2 regions of the Mesorhizobium sp. P160219 genome follow, and region 2 is predicted to be linked to the other one. Evidence: riboswitches for the same ligand, from Rfam matches in the RefSeq annotation. Region 2 holds a riboswitch; the other holds the start of a gene.
The links. A riboswitch is a leader RNA that binds a small molecule or an ion and turns the genes downstream of it on or off. The one in region 2 is predicted to bind cobalamin.

Region 1: linked by a shared signal. The riboswitch ahead of metE (5-methyltetrahydropteroyltriglutamate--homocysteine S-methyltransferase) and the one ahead of AC3EMP_RS24635 (CbtB domain-containing protein) in region 2 are both predicted to bind cobalamin.

The regions. Positions count from the first base shown of each region.
Region 1 covers NZ_JBYNWG010000001.1:1,968,881-1,974,142, forward strand. Annotated here, with positions in the region: gene metE (5-methyltetrahydropteroyltriglutamate--homocysteine S-methyltransferase) at 119-2,470, opposite strand; cobalamin riboswitch at 2,566-2,767, opposite strand; gene AC3EMP_RS09565 (adenosine kinase) at 3,176-4,168, opposite strand; gene metK (methionine adenosyltransferase) at 4,277-5,262, opposite strand, start outside.
Region 2 covers NZ_JBYNWG010000001.1:5,069,375-5,074,636, reverse strand. Annotated here, with positions in the region: gene AC3EMP_RS24650 (MFS transporter) at 43-513, shown strand; gene AC3EMP_RS24645 (aromatic ring-hydroxylating oxygenase subunit alpha) at 521-1,696, opposite strand; gene AC3EMP_RS24640 (gamma-glutamylcyclotransferase) at 1,833-2,525, shown strand; cobalamin riboswitch at 2,593-2,788, shown strand; gene AC3EMP_RS24635 (CbtB domain-containing protein) at 2,825-3,004, shown strand; gene AC3EMP_RS24630 (CbtA family protein) at 3,020-3,823, shown strand; gene cobU (bifunctional adenosylcobinamide kinase/adenosylcobinamide-phosphate guanylyltransferase) at 3,816-4,328, shown strand; gene cobO (cob(I)yrinic acid a,c-diamide adenosyltransferase) at 4,330-4,944, shown strand; gene AC3EMP_RS24615 (hypothetical protein) at 4,969-5,262, shown strand, end outside.

The DNA of each region.
Region 1 (5,262 bases), 3.1 Mb from region 2:
CGTAGGGAAATTGCACATTTGCGCCGAGTGGCTCATTTCCAAGAGTGTGATCGGTTTGGCATATTCCCGGCCGACATCCGCCAGCCGGCAACTCCCCACACGGTGAGGAAGAGAAGCCTCACGCCTGCACTTTCTGCCGGAGCGCGCGTGCTGCAGCGACCATGTTAATGAGGGCAGGGCGGACCTCCTCCCATTTGCGTGTTTTGAGGCCACAGTCCGGGTTTATCCACAGTTGGCCGTCGGACAGTCGCTCGCGGGCAAGCATGACTAAGTCCGAAATCTCGCAGACCTCCGGCACACGTGGTGAGTGAATGTCATAGACGCCGGGACCGATCTCGTTCGGATATTTGGAGCTCGTGAAGGCGTCCAGCAGTTCCATCTTGGAGCGCGACGTCTCAATCGAAATGACATCCGCATCCATTCCAGCGATCGCGTCGATGATCTCGTTGAACTCCGAATAGCACATGTGGGTATGGATTCGAGTCGCGTCCTTTACACCCGTTGAAGCGATCCGGAAGCATTCGACAGCCCAGTCGAGATAGGCTTTCCAGTCAGATTGGCGCAGTGGCAATCCTTCGCGAAACGCGGCCTCATCGATCTGGATCATCCTTGCGCCGGACCTTTCGAGATCCGTCACTTCGTCGCGGATGGCGAGCGCGATCTGGCGGCAGGCTTCGGAGCGGGGTACGTCGTCTCGAACAAAGGACCAGTTGAGAATGGTCACTGGGCCTGTGAGCATTCCCTTCACAGGCTTTTCCGTAAGCGACTGGGCGAATTGCCACCAGCGCACCGTCATCGGATTGCGCCTCGATACGTCCCCGAAGATGATGGGGGGACGCACGTAGCGCGACCCATAGCTTTGCACCCAGGCATGCTGAGTGAAGGCGAAGCCGGACAGCTGCTCGCCGAAATGCTGTACCATATCGTTTCGTTCGAACTCACCGTGCACCAGCACGTCCAGCCCGATCTCTTCCTGCCAACGAATTGCTGACTCGATCTCCTTCTTCAGGAAAATCTCGTAGTCGACATAACTGAGCTGGCCCTTCGCATGAGCGGACCGCGCGCGGCGTACCTGCGGCGTCTGCGGGAAGGACCCGATTGTCGTCGTCGGGAACGGCGGCAGCCCGAGCGTGCCGGCCTGGACTCTGGAGCGCTCGCCAAAAGCGCTCTCTCGTCGTTTCATGCTATGGTCAATGCTGGCGATCCGCCCCTCAACAAGCGGGTCATGGATCTTCGTGGACGTCAAGCGAGTGGCGGCAGCCTCGGCAGAAGCTTTCAACGCGGCTGCCACCGCATCCCTGCCTTTGGAAAGGGCCCGGGCCAGCAAGACCAGCTCGTCGGTCTTCTGGGCCGCGAAGGCGAGCCACGACCTGATGTCGGCCTCGAGTTCCGTCTCCATGCGCAGGTCAATCGGCACATGCAGCATCGAGCAAGAAGGCGCGATTTCGACGCGGTCCAAGGGCCAGCCGGCGACGATCGGTTTGATGCGGTCGAGAATGGCGGGCAGGTTCGCACGCCAGACGTTGCGGCCATCGATCAAGCCGAGCGAGAGCACCAGATCCTTCGGAGCGAGCCGACCCACCGTTTCCAGCTGCTCGGGAGCGCGCACGAGATCAATATGCAGGCCGGCCAGGGGCAGAGAAACCGCGGTTTCGAGATTGTCTCCCAGCGACCCGAAATACGTAGCCAGCATGATCTTCAGCTCGGGCGCGGCTTTCGACAGCTGGCCATAGGCGAATTCGAACGCAGCTCGTTCGTTCGGGTTCAGATCGAGGACAAGCGCTGGCTCATCGATCTGCACCCAGTCGGCTCCCGACAGCTTCAGCCTCTCCAGAAGCTGCTCGTAAACCGGCAGCAGCCGCGGTAGGAGCGCGATGGGACCGAACCCCTCGGCAGGCGATTTCGCCAGCTTGAGGAAGGTGATGGGTCCAAGGATGACTGGGCGTGTGTGAATGCCGAGAGCTTTAGCCTCGAGGAAGTAATCGACCGGCTTCGATGACGAGAGGGCGAACGTCTGATCATCATCGAGTTCCGGCACAATGTAGTGGTAGTTGGTGTCAAACCACTTGGTCATTTCCATCGCGGTTACACCAGGTCCATGAGCCTCCTCCTGGTGACCAGCGTGTCCACAATCCTCCGTCTGACCCTGGTTGCCGCGCGCCATTGCGAAGTAGATGTCAAGTGGGACCTCGCCGCTATTCCAGCCGTACCGGGATGGAACGGCCCCGACCATGGCTGCGGTGTCGAGCACATGGTCGTAAAGCGAGAAGTCGTTCGACGGGATTTTCGACACGCCGCGATCGCGCTGCTCTTCCCAGCTAGCGGCTCGGAGCGCCTTCGACGTCGCAAGAAGGTCGCCAGCGGACGATGTTCCGGACCAGTAGCTTTCGAGGGCGAATTTCAGTTCTCGCCGACGACCGAAGCGCGGCACGCCGAGCGTTGCTACAGGAATTTGCTGAGAGACAGTCATGTCATACCCCGATGGTTGGGGGCGTCGGTGACAAGGAAGGCGCTAGCAGGCCGGCATCAACGCCGGGTTGCAGCGGCCACCGAGACACCCCGCCCGTGGACGTAATTCGCGTGGCAGGTCTCCTGGCTCGCGGGGTCATAGCCTCTACCCGTCTTCCTGAGGGTATTCGCCTCAGTGACATGATTGGGGTTGGCTCGCCGCTAACAGTTGCGGGGGCAGCGCCGGCATCGCACCGGCTTCCCTCTTAGCTCCGCTGCGGCAGCGCCGCACGCGAGAACCACGACACGCAGACAATCACAGCTGTTCGCTCTTTTGTCAATGACGCATAACGAAATGTTTATGTCGCTATGTGATCGCGCTTTTACGCCTTTGTCTAGCATTGTGAAATATTCAGTCTGCTGCCCGCATTCGGCATCGTGGGACGTGATCGCAAGTCAAGTCCGACGGACGCCGCGAGTTCTCCGTTACCTCAGGAACCTTACTGGCCTTCCCCAAGCTGAGCTTCTGGAAAATGCTGGTGACGATCTGGATGACGGTGAATGCCGTCATGGCAAGCACGCCTTGCACCGCTCCTCCAGCGAGCTTCACGGCAGCAGCATGGGTCAGTTCTCCGAAGCGAATGGCTGTCGCTATCAGCGAGCTTTGACACAGTTCCGCCACTGCGGTCATCGCGTCAGTAGGGCGGCTGGTTAGTTGCCGGCGCATCTACAGCAACCCAGCCCCTTCCGCCTCGCGGCGCAAATTCTGCCTTGGCCTTGGGCCGATCTGCTGGATCACCAGGCCGGCCGCCAGCGAGCCAAGGTCGCCGCAGGTCTTGAGGTTGCGGCCCTGCGTGTAGCCATGCAGGAAACCGGCGGCGTAGAGGTCGCCGGCGCCGGTGGTGTCGACCAACTCCTTGATGGCGGTCGCCTCGATGACCACGGTCTCGTCGCCGCGCACGATCACCGAGCCTTTTTCGGAACGGGTGACGGCGGCAATCTTGCAGTCCTTGCGGATCTGAGCCAGGGCCTCGTCGAAGGATTTTGTCTGGTAGAGCGACTTGATCTCGTGGCTGTTGGCAAAGACGATGTCGACAGTGCCCGAGCGCATCAGCTCGAGGAACTCGTCCCGGTAGCGGTCGACGCAGAACGAATCCGACAACGTCATCGACACTTCGCGTCCGGCCTCGTGTGCGAGCTTCGCCGTCTGCCGGATCGCCTCCTTGGCGCGCGGCGGATCCCACAAATAGCCCTCGAAATAGGTAACCTTGGCGCCGGATGCCTTGTCGGCCTCGACATCCTCAGGGCCAAGCTCGACGCAGGCGCCGAGATAGGTGTTCATCGAGCGCTCGCCGTCGGGCGTGACGAAGATCATAGAGCGCGCCGTCGGCGGCTGTCCCTCAAGCGGCCTGGTGTCGAAGGCAACGCCCTGGGCATGGATGTCATGGGCGTAGATTTCGCCCAGCGCATCGTTGGAGACCTTGCCGAAGAAGGCGGCGCGTCCGCCGAAGCTGGCGACGCCCGCCGCCGTGTTGCCGGCGCTGCCGCCCGAGGCCTCGATCGCCGGCCCCATGCGGCTGTAGAGCAGCTCGGCGCGCTTGGTGTCGATCAGGTTCATCGCGCCCTTGATAATGCCGTTGATCTCGAGGAATGCCTCGTCGCACTGGGCGATGATGTCGACAATGGCATTGCCGATGCAAAGCACGTCATAATCCGGCATCAATGTCTCCGCCAAAAAACCCGAGCCGGCTTCTCGCCACGCCTGCCAGGCGCGGGTCTGCCCGGTGGAAATGGGCTTTCCGCTTGCCAATCCGTTCGCCGGCGGCTCTCACGGGGCGGCGAGTCCTGCCTCGCGACGCAATTCGTCCGCCCTGTCTGTCTTCTCCCAGGTGAAATCAGGCTCTTCACGGCCGAAATGGCCATAGGTCGCTGTATTGCGATATATAGGGCGTAAGAGATCAAGCATCTTGATAATGCCTTTCGGTCTGAGATCGAACAACTCAAGAATGAGGCGCTCGATCCTGCTTTCCTCAACCCTGGCTGTCCCGAACGTGTTGACCATGACGGAAACCGGACTGGCCACGCCGATTGCGTAAGCAAGCTGCACCTCGCACACGTCCGCAAGTCCGCTAGCGACGATGTTCTTTGCGACATAGCGGGCTGCATAGGCAGCCGAGCGGTCAACCTTGGACGGGTCCTTGCCCGAGAAGGCGCCGCCGCCATGACGACCCATCCCGCCATAGGAATCGACGATGATCTTGCGTCCAGTGAGACCGCAGTCGCCGCGCGGCCCGCCGACTACGAACCGCCCCGTCGGGTTGACCAGAATTCTGATGCCTTCCGTCTCCAGGTGGGTCGGCAGGACAGGCTTTATGATTTCCTCAATGACGCCCTCGCGGACAGTCTCTTGCGAGACCTGCTCGTCATGTTGCGTCGACACGACGATGGTATCCAGGGCGACCGGGCGCAACCCCTCATAGCGCACTGAGACTTGGGATTTCATGTCAGGACGCAACCAGCCAAGCTGTTGTGCCTTCCGGACATACGCCTGCCGTTTCGTCAAGCGATGAGCGAGCTGGATCGGCAAAGGCATCAGGGTATCGGTTTCGCGGCATGCGTAGCCGAACATGAGGCCCTGATCTCCCGCTCCCTGCTGGAGGTCTTGCCCTCTTCCCTCGTCAACGCCTTGGCTGATGTCGGGCGACTGCTCGGTGAGGGCATGAACGACGGAGCAACGCCGGCCGTCAAAGCCGACGGCCTCGTCGTCGTACCCAATGTCGAGAATCGTATCGCGCGCAACTTGGCTGTAATCCA
Region 2 (5,262 bases):
TGCCCATCTTGTTCCACCAATCTTTCTGGAATTGACCAAACCATGTTCATGGTGATTACCGGCGAGGGCAAGCTTGCCGGCGGCCTGCTGGTTTCGGCCGGCAATGCGCTGTTGTTCATGGCGATCTTCTGGGGCAAAGCGGGAAAACGCTTCGGCGGCCGGCGCACCATGACCTTCGCCTATTTCGCGATGTCGGCGACGCTGCTTGCGGCGGGCGCGGTCGGCACTACCGCGCCGCTGCTTACGGGCTTTTTCCTGCTCTGCGGCGCCTTCTTCACCATCGCGCTCGATGCACTGGGCTCGACCGCCTTCATGCGCTCGGTGCGGTCCTATGAGCGGGCGCAGATGGCCGCGGTCTACCGCACCTATCTCGACTTTTCCGAGCTGACGCCGCCGCTGGTTTATTCGGTGGTGCTGGCGTTTTTCGGCCTCGGCTCGGTGTTCGTGACGCTGGGCATTCTGGCCGCGGTTTGCGGCTTTATCACCTGGCGCTATCTGCCGAAGTCGCTTTAGTCGCCGATCAGGCGGTTGCCTCAAGTGCAGCATGCCGCTCGCGCACCCAGTTGTGGAAGCGGTGCAGATCATACTCCTCCGGCATCAGCACGCCGGCCCGGTGCCGCATCGAGCGCAGGCCTTTCTGGTTGATCTCGCAGATCGCGGCATCCTCCTCCAGCACCTGGGTGCCGAAGGCGACGACATTGTCGACGTCGGTCTCAGCGAGCGCCTCGGGCGCGAACAGCCACTCGGCGGTGAGTTCGGCCTGTTCGGGACCGAGCGGCATCAGTCGCACCGTCCTGACATAATCGACATGGCCGACGATGAACATCGAGGGCAGGTTGGTGGCATAGGTCTGTCCGGCCGCGCGCTCGGCCGCCGTCAGACCCGGGAAGACCGGGCCATGGGCATGTCCGTCGCGCGACCAGGTCTCGGCGCCGGCGCGCAGGCCACCCGAAAACTCCGGCGCGTCATTGTCGGCATGGCGGACCCAGTCGGGGTCGTCGTGCCGGCTCATCAGGCCGCGGCCGTATATCGGCACCAGCCGAGACAGGTCCTTGTGGACGCCCGGGCAATGCAGGCACTCGTTGAAGTTCTCCCAGAAGATCTTCCAGTTGCAGTTCATCACCTTGCGCAGGACATGGCCTGATACCAGCGTTTCCAGCGGCCAGTTGGCGAGGTCGCCGGATGCGGGATCGAAGGAGGTCCCGGCGGAGCCGGCCGCAGCCTGCTGAAGGTTCACAAAGACAAAGCCGCGCCACACCGACAGCGCCACCCGGTAGAGCGGATGATCGGCCTTGTCGAAACCATCTGGCAGCGATTTCGAGGGAACGCGCACGAGATCGCCGCGCAGCGAGTAGGACCAGGCGTGGTAGGGGCACGTGATGAGCCGCGCTTTCAGCCGGCCCTCGCTTTTCTGGCAAAGCTGCGAGCCGCGATGCCGGCAAGTGTTGTGGAAGGCGCGCAGTTCGCCGGTCTCGTCCCGCAGAATGACGATTTCCTGCGTGCCGACGCGGAATGTCCTGAACGCCAGCGGCTGGGCGAGGTCGGCCTCGCGGCAGACGAGCAGCCAGCTTTTGTGCCAGATGGCGTCGAGATCGCGCTGGTAAGCCTCGCTATCCCAATAGGCCGACGACGGTAGCGTCGGTTCGGCCCGGCTCAGGCCGTTATAGGGGTCGCGCTCGCTCGGGCTGGGATGCATGGCTGGCTTCCTATGAAGCGTCAGCCGACACCCCGGCAAATCGTTTGTCAATCAGAGTGCCGCATTGCCGGTTGCAGGCGCGGCGCATAATCATGTCGTGGACATGGGACATTCGGAAATTGGGGGGATTCGGAAATTGGCCGCACGACAGATGTCGCTTACGCCGGAGCTGGTCGCGCGCTGCTGGCGCGAGATCAGGGACCCCGGGCCGGATCCGGACGCGATGCATCTCGATGACGCCGACTATGACGCGCTGCTGGATGAATTCCAGGTCGAACTCCCGGATAGCGAACCGCTATGGCTGTTCGGCTATGGATCGCTGATCTGGAAACCGGAAATAGATTATGTCGAGGACCGCGTTGCGCTGGCGCGCGGCTGGCATCGGTCCTTTTGCATGAACATGACGCGCTGGCGCGGCACCAAGGACAGCCCCGGCCTGATGATGGCGCTGGACCGTGGCGGACAATGCAAGGGCGTCGCCTTTCGGCTGACCGGCAATAACCGGCGCGAGCAGTTGGGCCGGCTTTTCCGGCGCGAAGTCACGCTGAAGCCGACAAGCTACCGGCCGCGCATGCTCAAGCTTGCAAGCGAGGCCGGACCGCTCAGGGCATTGGCCTTCGTCATCAACCGCAACGGCCTGACCTATTCCGGACCGCTCGACGAGGGCAAGGTCGTCGAAAGGCTGGCAACGTCCTGCGGGCACTGGGGGTCGGGCGCCGACTATCTCTACAACACGGTGAAAAACCTTGAAGAGCGCGGCATTCACGATCGCCATCTGTGGCGGCTGCAGCGGCTGGTTGCCGAGCGGATCACCGCGTTGAACCCGTAACGCCGCATGGCGCATTCGCGCTGTTGGCCGGCGGAATTTGGTTTGCCGGATGCGACCGTTTCAGCCTATAGTCATGCATGTCGTCGGTTCCGTTAGGGACCAAGAGGGAATGCGGTGAGGGCTGACTTGTTGCCCAATGCCGTGGCTGCCCCCGCAACTGTGTGCGGTAGTCCTCTCCAAGCCACTGGGGATTTTTTCTTCGGGAAGGTGGGGAAGGGCGCTGATCCGCGAGCCAGGAGACCTGCCGGCGACAGGGAACTGACTTCGATGCCCTCGGGTGGAGGGCGAAAGGACAAGATATGAATACCGCTTCCGTCTCCCTCGGCGCTTCCGTCTCCTCGCAGTCGCGCTTCATGCAGCTCGTGCTTAGCGCGTTTCTGGGCATTTTCGTCGTCGGCGTTGTCGGTTTCTCGCACATCGATGCGGTCCACAATGCGGCGCACGACTATCGCCATTCGATGGCGTTTCCCTGCCACTGACCAGGATCTGACATCATGAACCTGTTTCGCAACGTCGTGTTCATCGCGGCGATCGCAGGGCTCGTGGCCGGTGTCGCTCTCGCCTGCATGCAGGCCTACGCCACCGTGCCGCTGATCCTCAAGGCGGAGGTCTACGAAAAGGCTGGTGGCGGCCATGAGCATGAGCATGCCGCGGCGCCCGCCGCCAACGCTGCGGACACCAATGCCATGAGCACCGCCGCGCCGGCGGAAAATGCCGTGAGCAGCGCAGCCCCGGCTGAAGCAGCCGCGCCGGCGGGGGACGAAGGCTGGGCGCCGGCCGACGGCTTCGAGCGCTTCGCCTTCAGTGTCGTCGCCAACATTGTCACCGGCATCGGGTTCGCGCTGGTCCTGGTGGCGGTTTCCGAGTTCGCCGGCGGCATCGGCAGCTGGCGCCAGGGCGTGTTCTGGGGTCTGGCCGGCTTTGCCGTGTTCACGCTGGCGCCGGGCCTCGGCCTGCCGCCGGAACTGCCGGCAATGCCGGCGGCCGATCTCATGCAGCGCCAGATCTGGTGGTGGGCAACGGTGATGGCAACCGCGATCGGTCTTGCCCTTATCACCTTCCGCACGTCGGCGCCCCTGACCGTGCTCGCCGTCGTCCTGATCGTCGCCCCGCATATTGTCGGCGCGCCGCAGCCTGACAGTTTCGTAACGCCGATCCCGGAGGGCCTGCATCATCAGTTCGTGGTGGCGGTGACGCTGACCAATCTGGTGTTCTGGCTGGTGCTCGGCGCAGTTGTCGGCATAGTGCGCGCGCGCTTCACCGGCACCGCAACCATCCTGCGCGACAGCTTTGCCTGATCGCAGTTTGACCTTCATCATCGGCGGTGCGCGCTCCGGCAAGAGCGCGCATGCCGAAACTTTGGCGACGGCGTTGCCGCCGCCATGGGCCTATATCGCCACCGCGCAAGCCTATGACGGCGAAATGCGCGAGCGCATCGCGCAGCACCGCTCGCGCCGCGGCGAGGGATGGGCGACCATCGATGCCCCGCTTGATCTTGCAGGCGCGCTCGAAGCTTTGCCGGACAACCAGCCGGTGCTTGTCGACTGCCTGACGCTGTGGCTGACCAATCATATGCTGGCCGATCATGATCTGGAGGGGGAGTGCCGGCGGCTGGCCGATGTGCTTTCGCGGCCGCGCGGACCGTGGTTCGTGGTCTCCAACGAAGTCGGACAAGGCATTGTGCCAGACAATGCGCTGGCACGCCGGTTCCGCGATGCCGCCGGCCGTCTCAACCAGCAGGTCGCGGCGGTTGCCGATACGGTGCTACTGATGGTGGCGGGGCTGCCGCTCAAGGTGAAATGAGATGACCGATATCGACGCAAAAGACGAAGAACGCCACCGCGCCAAGATGGCCAAACGCAAGGCGGTGCAGGACGCCGAGGTCGCGGAAAAGACGGTCGAGAAGGGGCTGCTGATCGTCAACACCGGACCCGGCAAGGGCAAGACCACGGCCGCCTTCGGGCTGGCGCTGCGCATGCTCGGCTATGGCAAGCGCGTCGGAATCGTCCAGTTCATCAAGGGCAAATGGCACACCGGCGAAAAGGACGCCTTCGCGGCGTTCGGCGACCGTGTCGTCTGGCACACGATGGGCGAGGGTTTCACCTGGGAGACGCAGGATCTGAAGCGCGACATTGCGGCGGCCGAAGCCGCCTGGGCCAAGGCGCTGGAGCTGATCGCCGACCCCTCTGTCAGCCTTGTCGTCCTCGATGAGCTCAACATTGCGCTGCGCTACGACTATCTCGATCTCGACAAGGTGGTCGCGGCGCTGAAGGCGCGGCGCGAAGGCCTGCATGTCGTCGTCACCGGCCGCAATGCCAAGCCGGCGCTGGTCGAGGCGGCCGACCTCGTCACCGAGATGGGCGTGACCAAACACCATTTTTCCGCAGGCGTTAAGGCGCAGCAGGGAATCGAGTTTTGAGGGTCTAACTTCGGGAGATGACCGTTGGAACAAGCGGTAATTGTCTATCTTCTTCTGAGCGGCGGTCAGTTCGGGGCGCCGGAAGAGCGGCAATCGGTCCAAGTTCTGGAGGATCGGTTGGAACAAGCTGTTTCGAATGCGCATGTCGGCGAATTTGATGGCGACGAGTTTGGCGAGGGCAAATGCACCCTCTATCTGTACAGGCCAGACGCCGAGAAGCTTTTCCTTGTGATTGAGCCTGTGCTGAAATCCTCGGCAGTGGCCGCCGGCGGTTACGCGATCAAAAGATTTGGCGCGGCGGTGGATTCAAACGCCAAG